3 regions of the Psychrosphaera ytuae genome follow, and region 1 is predicted to be linked to each of the others. Evidence: predicted binding sites of a transcription regulator. Region 1 holds the regulator's gene; each other region holds the start of a gene.

Region 1 (3,283 bases):
TACAAACCCTGGTAATTTATATCTTGCTATGGGTATGGCTTATTTTAATTTGAAAGAGTTTGAAGCCTCTATTGATGCTCTTAACCAAGCAAAAGAGCACAAGTCAGTACAGCGTATGGCAAAACAGTGGCTTAAATTTGTTGAACGAGAGCGCTCTACATATGGTGAATTAGCCGCTCTGTAAGTGTGGGTTTCTTTTTATGTCAGTGTTCTCGTAACTCATTCGAAGCCGTGGCTATTCCACGGCTTTTTATTTTTGGTACTATAATCAGGAAAGTAGCCTATGAGTAACCACCATGAATTTGTATCAATTAGTATATGTCAGCAAACTCCCAAAACCGATGAAGGGTAGGGAGCTAAAGTTACTAATAGAACGTGCAAAAATTAAAAATATAAATCTTGATGTCACATCATTGCTAATAAAATTCGACACCAACTTAATCCAAATACTCGAGGGCAATCGCCATACCTTACAGGAGCTATACGACGACATTGAATCAGACTCTCGCCATATCAATGTTAGAAACTGCTATTTTGAACCCGCAGAGCAACGAATTTTTGGCAAATGGGCGCTCACCTTTCTAAACTTAAATAATGAAAAACTAAAGTCTAAGGAACGGCTGCAAGAATTAGCACACCAGCTGATTGATGCGCGTGGAGACGATGAACACAGTAAAAGTATTTTGTTATTAGATGAGTTTTCAGAAAGAGTTAAACAATAAAGGCACCATGAAAGAAGAGCCCGTAAACTTATATCAACTTCTTTACAAAAGTTACGCTACGCGCCCACTTTCTGTCGAAGAGTTTGCGGACTTACTGGTCGACGCCAGAGTTAAAAACGACTCGCTGGGTGTAACCGGTATTTTACTGTACAAAAACGGGGTGTTTATTCAACTTATGGAGGGTGAGAAAAGAAATATTGATACGCTATATGATGTTATCAAACAAGACCCTCGTCATACTCAATTAGAATGTCTGTACTATCAGCCTGCAAATGAAAGAGCTTGTAAAAATTGGGCAATGAAAATTCACAATTTAGACTTTGGGGTACCTGATAATTTGCTTGGAGTTGAACAACTCATCAGCCAATTACATCAGCAACACCTAAGCGATGGCCAGTCCCCTGCTGAACAGTTAATTACCCTGTTTAAACAGGTAAGCTAATCCACTGGCCACTATTACATTAAGGAAGAGTTACGAATAACCCCAACCGCAAGTCCTTCAATAGCAAACTCTTGATAGTTTAAGTCCACTTTAATCGGCGAGAATTCTTCATTTTCTGCGTGTAAAATGACCTGGCTACCTTTACGCTCAAGACGTTTAACCGTCACATCATCTTCAACACGGGCGACGACTACTTGGCCATCTCGAGCTGTCTGTGTTTTGTGTACTGCCAACAGATCACCATCCAAAATTCCGATGTCTTTCATACTTTCACCTTCAACTTTTAGTAAAAAGTCGGCGCTTGGAGAAAACATTAAAGGATCGACGTTAACGTGACGGTCAACGTGTTCCATTGCCAAGATAGGAGAGCCTGCTGCTACCTTACCAATTAGTGGTAATCCCGAGTCTTGTTCGGTTATTTCCTCGGTTAAGCGGATCCCGCGTGAGGTACCCGAAAGCATTTCAATAAAGCCTTTTTTGGCAAGAGCTTTTAGGTGATCTTCTGCTGCATTTGCCGAGCGAAACCCTAACTGTTTAGCAATCTCTGCACGCGTTGGCGGCATTCCGGTCGAAATAATGGTGTCTCGAATGAGTTCTAAAATCTCTGATTGTCTAGCAGTAAGTGGTCTCATCATCTGTTTTTCCATACAGTAACATAACTGTCAGTATATACAGGCATTGTGATTGTGCAATAGAAAATTACTGTAAATGATAGGTTTTTGTCCGTTCTTTGTTAAAATTGACCTTCGCAGTTCGTTATCTTTAGGGAATTTATGTCTTTTATTAACGCAATAATGTATTGGCTTACTCGTCCTTTCATCCGCACTCAGTTAGTTGCCGACGATAAGCACAATGATATGGGTATCGAGGCAAACAAGCCTGTATCTTATGTATTAGTTACTGATTCGTATACGGATCGCATGGCACTAGAACAAGCTTCAAAGAAGCTTGGCTTGCCATCGCCTTTTTCGGCAATTGATTTGGCCGGAAAAAAACTAAAAAGAACATTAGGCGTCAAGCCCGTCGACTCCATTTTCCTCAACGAAAAGTCACATATTGAAAAAACCACAGAGTTAGGTGAAAACTTACTAAAATTGGTCGAAGAAACCGGTGAAGACATTCAGTTTGTCCCAGTTATGATCCGTTGGGGTCGAGCACCTGGAGTAGAAAAAGACACTAGTCGCAAACCCCGCCTGATGGACTTAATCACTCAAAAACTTCAAGCGTCGCCACTGCGTAAGTTTTTTATCGTTTTGCTTTACGGTCGCCACAGCTTTGTACGTATTTCAAAACCCGTATCGCTTCAGAAAATGGTTAATGACTTTGGCGCTACTGAAGAGACCGCTCACAAATTATTGAGAGTCGCGCGTATTCACTTTGAACGCCAACGCATTGTAGCGACTGGGCCAAAAATAATGGAACGCCAAGCATTTTTTAATAGTATGTTAGCCAGTCCAGCGCTAAAAAAAGCCCTTCAAGAAGAAATGGAATCGAAGAACATTTCCCTTGAAGAGGCAAAACAAAATGCCAAAAAGTTACTTGATGAAATCGCTGGAGATTACAACGAATCTTATATTCGCCTAGGTTCTCGCATACTTACCTGGGTTTGGAACAAAATATACAACGGTATTAGGGTACACAACGCAGATAAACTGCGCGATCTTGCGCAAAAAGGTCACGAAATTGTTTATGTTCCGTGTCACCGAAGTCACATGGACTACTTGTTGGTGACTTATGTGATATACCACGAAGGCTTGGTCCCTCCACACATTGCGGCAGGCATTAACCTGAACTTCTGGCCAGCCGGCCCTATCTTCAGAAAAGCCGGTGCGTTTTTCTTACGTCGCAGTTTTAAAGGCGACAAATTGTATTCTGCGGTATTTAGAGAATACTTATCGACGCTCTTTGCCAAAGGTTATCCTGTTAAATATTACACCGAGGGTGGACGCTCTCGTACAGGCCGCCTTTTAGCACCTAAAACTGGCATGATTGCCATGACCATTCAATCAATGCTGCGCGGCATCGACCGTCCTATCACATTAGTCCCTGTTTACATCGGTTACGAGCATGTAATGGAAGTGAATACTTACCTCAAAGAGCTTAAGGGTAAGAACAAGGA
Region 2 (3,283 bases), 220 kb from region 1:
TAGATCTTCGTCTTGCTCTAGAGCAGTCTCGATCAATGCTTCGTGGTATTCTTCAACTTTGTCTACCATGTCCGCAGGAACGTCTGTGATTTCGTAGTTTTCAGGAAGACCTGTGTCATCCCAAACGTAAGCTTTCTTAGTTAATACGTCTACAACACCAACGAAGTCGTCTTCGATACCGATTGGTAGAGTCATAACTAGTGGGTTTGCTGCAAGTACGTTTTTAACTTGGTTAACAACGCGGTAGAAGTCAGCACCTAAACGGTCTAGTTTGTTTACGAAGATTACACGTGCAACTTCAGATTCGTTTGCGTAGCGCCAGTTAGTTTCTGATTGAGGCTCAACACCACCAGAACCACAGAATACACCGATACCACCGTCAAGAACTTTAAGAGAACGATATACTTCAACTGTGAAGTCAACGTGTCCTGGAGTATCGATAACGTTTAAGCGGTGATTTTTCCACTCACACGTTACAGCCGCTGACTGGATCGTGATACCACGCTCAGCTTCCTGTTCCATGAAGTCAGTAGTTGACTCACCGTCATGTACTTCACCAGTTTTATGGATTTTACCGGTTAATTTCAAAATACGCTCAGTCGTGGTAGTTTTACCAGCGTCAACGTGAGCGAAGATACCTATATTTCTATACTTAGATAAGTCAGCCATTGTCTTGCTCTATCTTCTCAATAATATGTTGGTTAAAAAAAGCCGCCGGATTCTATCATTAATTAACCAAAACGGCACACTTTTCATAAAAAAATAATAAAATAAATGGTTTTAATGAGTTATTCGCTCGTATTGAGCGTAATGTGATTTCCAAATTACTGGATTTAGAGTGTAGAAGACTTTTGGGAAAATGATGAGTCAAGATAAAGACCAAAAACACAAAGAGCGCCAACAGCGATTAAAAGAACAAGTGGATCAGCGTGTTGAAGCCGCACAAAAAGAGCAAGGGATTTTTCAAGTAATCACGGGTAATGGCAAAGGCAAGTCGACTTCTGGGTTTGGCGTGGTAACACGTTGCGTTGGTTATGACAAAAAAGCCGCCGTAGTACAATTTATCAAGGGTGAGTGGGACTGCGGAGAGCGTCGTTTATTGGAAAAACACGGCGTGCCATTTGCCGTTATGAAAACTGGATTTACCTGGGATACACAAAACCGAGAATCCGATACAAAAGCCGCGCAAGAAACTTGGCAACAAGCCAAAGCGTTTTTAGCGGATGAGTCGATAGACGTGGTATTACTGGATGAATTGACTTACATGATCACTTATCAGTACCTCGATTTAGAGGAAGTACTCGCAGCAATACGTAGCCGTCCGCATATGCAATCTGTAGTAGTGACAGGCCGTGCTGCGCACCGTGAGTTAATAGAGCTTGCTGATACGGTTAGTGAAGTAAAAAACATCAAGCATGCGTTTGATTCAGGAGTAAAAGCCTTACAGGGGTTTGATTATTAATCGAACAAATAAATCTGTTTATAAATCATAAAACAAGCCGCTTTTTACAGCGGCTTTTTTATTTTTGACTTGGCAATATCTACCCACTGTATTTATACTGTATAAATAAACAGTGTTGGTGGTGGTTATGTTAGAGTTAAGTGAATATCAGAACAAAGGGCTCGTTTGGTATGGCTGCAATAGTCGTGAGCAAATTAAACGAATTCCCAGTGGTTTCAATGAGGTTGATCAAGCGTTGCAAGGTGGTTTTCCTGAGCAAGGTATTATAGAGCTCAAAACCGCTTTCGGCGTTGGTGAGTTACGACTGATGACGCCGTTTTTGTCGGCCAAACAAAACGCCGGACAATTGGTTTTTGTTGCACCACCAATACAGCTTAATGCCGAATACTTAATGGCCAATCACATCAATGTCGACAAAGTACTGTTACTGACTCCAACCAGTGAAGAGCAATCGTTATGGGCCACCGAACAGTGTTTGTCGAGTGGTTGTTGTAGCGCCGTTGTATTATGGCAAGACAGCCTATCGATTAAACAAATTCGGCGTCTTATGTTGGCTTGTGAGCAGGGCGGAGCGAGTTTAATTTTGTTTCGGTATCAAAAAGCACAGCCCTTATTTTCTTTACCGAGTACGGTGAGCTTGAGTATCACTTCGCATGCTAAAGGTATTCAATTAAAAGTAGATAAACAAAAAGGTGGCCGAGCAACGGATTACTTTACGGTCGATATGAGTGAATGGTGGCCAGAGTTGATATCTAGAGACAAGCCAGTAATGGCAAATGATAATGTTGTAGCGTTTCCACGCGCAGCTGGTCATTGATCGGTAAAGGCTTATCAGGTAGCGCGATGCAGTGGCTTTACTTGTCGTTTCATTCTTTACAGCTAGAAAGCTCTAGTAACTTATCTCAAGAAACTGAACCTGTGATCATTGTCGACCCAAGACACCATGAGGTCGTTCAGTTTAATGCGTTTGCGAGAACGCTCGGGATCAAGGTGGGAATGGGATTGGCGATGTCCTTATCGTTGAGCCAAACCCTTAAAGTTTTAGAGTATCAACCTGAAATAGAGCAAGAGAGGCTTTTTGAATTAGCCGAACGACTGTACAAGTTGACTGCGGATATTGCTTTAGATCCACCAAATGGTCTGTTTTTACGGATTGATAATATGCTGCGTCTTTATAAAGACATTAGTGATTATTGGCTAGCAGTCACAACTTGTTTTGCCGATCAGGCATTGAGCTTTTATTACGCCTCGGCGCCGAGTCCGAGAATGGCAAAAGTATTAGCGCAAGCCAAAGTCAATGTTTTGTATACCAACCCTGATGAGTCCATAACAGCACTAAAACAACTACCGATTGATTACTTACAGATAAGTCCAAAACAAAAGGAGCAACTTCATAGAGTCGGCATAAAGACCATCGCAGAATTACTAGATATTCCTCTAAAGCAACTGGCCAAACGCTTTGACTTACCTTTGTTTACTTACCTTGGCCAGCTGACAGGAGAATTACATACCAAATTAGCCTTGTTTAGCCCAAAGCTCGAATACCGACGTACGTTAGAGCTGATGTACGAAATTAGTAATGCCGAAGTGTTACAGCATCCAATTAAAAAACTATTAAAAGAACTCGAAACGTATTTAAAAATCCGTAATAAAGTTGCGCAAACCTTGTGCTTTGAATTGTGTTACCGGTACAACGAGTTTATTTCAATGTACGTAGAGCGTGGGGATGGTGAGTACCGAGCGAGTAAGTGGTTGTCGTTGGTTCGACTGCAACTAGAGTCGGTAAAGTTGGCTGAGCCAGTCGTAAGTATTCGGTTGATA
Region 3 (3,283 bases), 1.2 Mb from region 1:
TAGCAAAACACAAAATCAAAATTTTACTGCTTGAAGGTCTACACCAAAGTGCGGTAGACACTCTCAAAAGCCAAGGCTATGACAACATCGAATACTTAAAAACGTCCCTTCCTGAACAGGAATTGATTGAAAAAATCAAAGACGTTCACTTTATTGGTATACGTTCGCGCACCCATTTATCAAGAGAAGTATTAGCCCATGCTAACAAGCTTGTTGCTATTGGTTGCTTCTGTATTGGTACTAATCAGGTTGACCTAGAGGCAGCGAGAGAAAAAGGCACCGTTGTCTTTAATGCGCCGTTTTCTAATACCCGTTCTGTTGCGGAACTAGTCCTAGGTGAAATTTTACTTCTTATCCGTGGCATTCCTGCTAAAAGCGCCCTAGCCCATCGCGGTGTTTGGCAAAAATCAGCAGTAGGCTCATTTGAAGCTAGAGGCAAAACCCTAGGCATCATCGGATACGGCCACATAGGTACTCAGTTGGGTATCATGGCTGAAAACATCGGAATGAAAGTTCGCTTTTATGACATCGAAAACAAACTGACACTTGGCAACGCAGAACAAGACCTCTCTTTAGACAACTTGTTAGCTACCTCTGATGTTATTTCTTTACACGTACCCGAAACCCCACAAACCAAAGACTTAATGTCAGCTAAACAACTAGCCAAGATGAAAAAAGGAGCCATTTTAATCAATGCTTCTCGCGGTACCGTTGTCGACATTGAGGCACTCACCGAGGCACTTAAAAGCGACCATTTAGCCGGTGCAGCTATCGACGTGTTTCCTGTTGAGCCTAAATCAAACGATGAAGAATTTATTTCACCTCTTCGTGGCCTAGATAATGTCATCCTGACCCCGCATGTTGGTGGTTCAACACAAGAAGCACAAGAAAATATCGGTATCGAAGTAGCGGGTAAATTAGCTAAGTATTCTGACAATGGCTCTACACTTTCTGCCGTTAACTTCCCTGAAGTGTCACTTCCAGAGCACACAGGCCGCAGTCGCTTGCTACACATCCACAAAAACCAACCTGGTATGTTGACCAAAATTAACGAAGCTTTTGCTAAGCACAACATCAACATTGCCGCTCAATACCTTCAAACCGATGAAAAGATTGGTTATGTCGTTATTGACGTCGATACTGACGACAGTGAAACGGCGTTAGATGAGCTTAAATCTATTCCAGGTACAGTTAAAGCCAGACTGCTTCACTAATCCAGATAAGGCTTTTTATGGCGGTGAAAGCACCAAATAAAGAGCTACAGTAGTTTATTCGGTTAAGCCTCCAATTTAATTGGGGGCTTTTTTATTTTAATGCTTGTACTTTATTTAATTCTAGATTACTGTTTATTCATACAGTATAAAAATAAAGTCCACAGTAAGCTTGTATCACTAGGAGATAGCTATGGCGGTTGAAACTCGTTATGTCGTTATACGTACCGACAAAAGCAATAAGGAACAAGAAGTCATGACATTTACTGACAAACGCGCGGCTGATGAATATGACAAGATGTTAGACATGGCAGATGGCATGTTTGAATTGTTGCAATCTAATGAACTTCAGGGCGAACTTAAACTCGCCGATGAACAATGCGAAGCGTTAAGTATCTTCCTTGCCAAGCAACGTGAAGAGGTTCTGATAGCACTGCAGGCCAAAAAGAAACCCGTTAGCAAAGCTAACAAAAGTAAATCTTCAAAAGCCAAAAGTGAAAACCAGGCTCAATTAGATATCAATGATGAGGTTTCGACAAAAAAGATCCAGAGTGAATCCGAGTCCGACGTTCACTCTGATGACATAGAGGACAACCTTATTGATTTTGTCATTGAAAAAGATGACGCAGCCTAATTAACAAAAATTAAGTCTATGGATACAATAGGCTTTGACCTATGTTGAAGCCTAAATCAATCCAAGGAGAACTTAATTGAACAAAAGCCTAATTACTAACGTTATTGCTGCAGCATTATGTATTGCAGGTCACTTAGCTAAATTAGATTGGCTGTTTTATATCGGTATGTTTGCGCTATCTGGCGCTTTAACCAACTGGATCGCGGTACATATGCTGTTTGAAAAAGTACCTGGTCTGTATGGTTCTGGTATCGTTCAACTCAAGTTTGAAGAGTTTAAAACCGCCATTCGCACCTTGATCATGGAGCAGTTTTTTACTCAGGAAAACATAGACAAATTTTTAACCGAACAATCTGGTGAAGCACATCATTTTGATTTGGCACCACTGATTAATGAAACAGACATGTCGCCAGCGTTTGACTCGTTAGTATCAACAATACAACAAAGTTCGTTTGGTGGAATGTTGAATATGTTTGGTGGTACCGACGCGTTAATACCATTACGTGAACCGTTCGTAGAAAACTTAAAGTCATCAATGGTTGAGATCACTCAATCTGACGAGTTCGCTGAAAAGCTCAAGGCTCAGTTGGGCAGCAGTGGTTCGATGTCGAATGTTAGTGAAAAAGTAGACCACATAGTTCAGCAACGACTCGATGAGTTGACCCCGGCGATGGTTAAAACGCTTGTCCAAGAAATGATTAAATCTCACTTAGGGTGGCTGGTCATTTGGGGTGGTGTTTTTGGTGGCCTCATTGGTTTCATCATGCATAGCCTTTTGTAACAATAATACGAATACAAAAACGGTGGCCTCAGCCACCGTTTTCTATATTGAAATCAAAAGCTAAGTTAAGCCACCAGCTTTTCAATACGCTTGATCATTTTTATATCTAGGTCACTGATGCCATCAACATCGTGCGTTACCAAATCAATCACGACCTTGTTCCATACGTTTGACCACTCTGGGTGATGAATCAGTTTTTCAGCATGAATTGCCACTTGAGTCATAAATCCAAAAGCTTGAATAAAGTTTTTGAACACAAACTCTTTGTGTAACTTACCCTCTACGATTTCCCATTGTTTATCTGCAGCCAATTCACCATTGATTTCAGATAATGCTTGTTGCAGTTCGGTTTCACTTAACTTTGTTGCTGACATGATTTTTCCTGTTGATTATTGCGCCTTCTACTTCCGGCGCTTATTTTTCAATATTTGTAATGTCTTTGAATGTTAGTCTAAGTGGGCTTGCATACGCGCAAGTAAGTCACCTTCTATCGGTACTGCTTTACCAGACTTTTGATCTATAACTACGAAGGTAATGTCTGCATCGACAACAACTTTGTCGGTTCCCGCTTTGGTGATCACTTGGTGAAACACCGCACTTTTGTTGCCAATTTTAGACAACGTTGTAGTTAACTCCAACGTATCTCCCATATATGCA

What was found. The regulator LexA, encoded in region 1, represses DNA repair genes until DNA is damaged. The targets are predictions, from matches to a motif close to TACTGTATNNNNATACAGTA.
Region 2: the regulator LexA is predicted to act here: its motif matches at 1,558-1,577, upstream of imuA (translesion DNA synthesis-associated protein ImuA).
Region 3: the regulator LexA is predicted to act here: its motif matches at 1,341-1,360, upstream of J1N51_RS04420 (YebG family protein).

What each region holds. Positions count from the first base shown of each region.
Region 1 is NZ_CP072110.1:2,166,424-2,169,706, reverse strand. It holds gene J1N51_RS09800 (tetratricopeptide repeat protein) at 1-184, shown strand, start outside; gene J1N51_RS09795 (BLUF domain-containing protein) at 297-722, shown strand; gene J1N51_RS09790 (BLUF domain-containing protein) at 694-1,164, shown strand; gene lexA (transcriptional repressor LexA) at 1,179-1,796, opposite strand; gene plsB (glycerol-3-phosphate 1-O-acyltransferase PlsB) at 1,938-3,283, shown strand, end outside.
Region 2 is NZ_CP072110.1:1,948,275-1,951,557, reverse strand. It holds gene fusA (elongation factor G) at 1-669, opposite strand, end outside; gene cobO (cob(I)yrinic acid a,c-diamide adenosyltransferase) at 863-1,462, shown strand; gene imuA (translesion DNA synthesis-associated protein ImuA) at 1,590-2,279, shown strand; gene J1N51_RS08735 (Y-family DNA polymerase) at 2,306-3,283, shown strand, end outside.
Region 3 is NZ_CP072110.1:1,003,252-1,006,534, forward strand. It holds gene serA (phosphoglycerate dehydrogenase) at 1-1,214, shown strand, start outside; gene J1N51_RS04420 (YebG family protein) at 1,405-1,845, shown strand; gene J1N51_RS04425 (DUF445 domain-containing protein) at 1,922-2,626, shown strand; gene J1N51_RS04430 (4a-hydroxytetrahydrobiopterin dehydratase) at 2,692-3,000, opposite strand; gene J1N51_RS04435 (acyl-CoA thioesterase) at 3,073-3,283, opposite strand, start outside.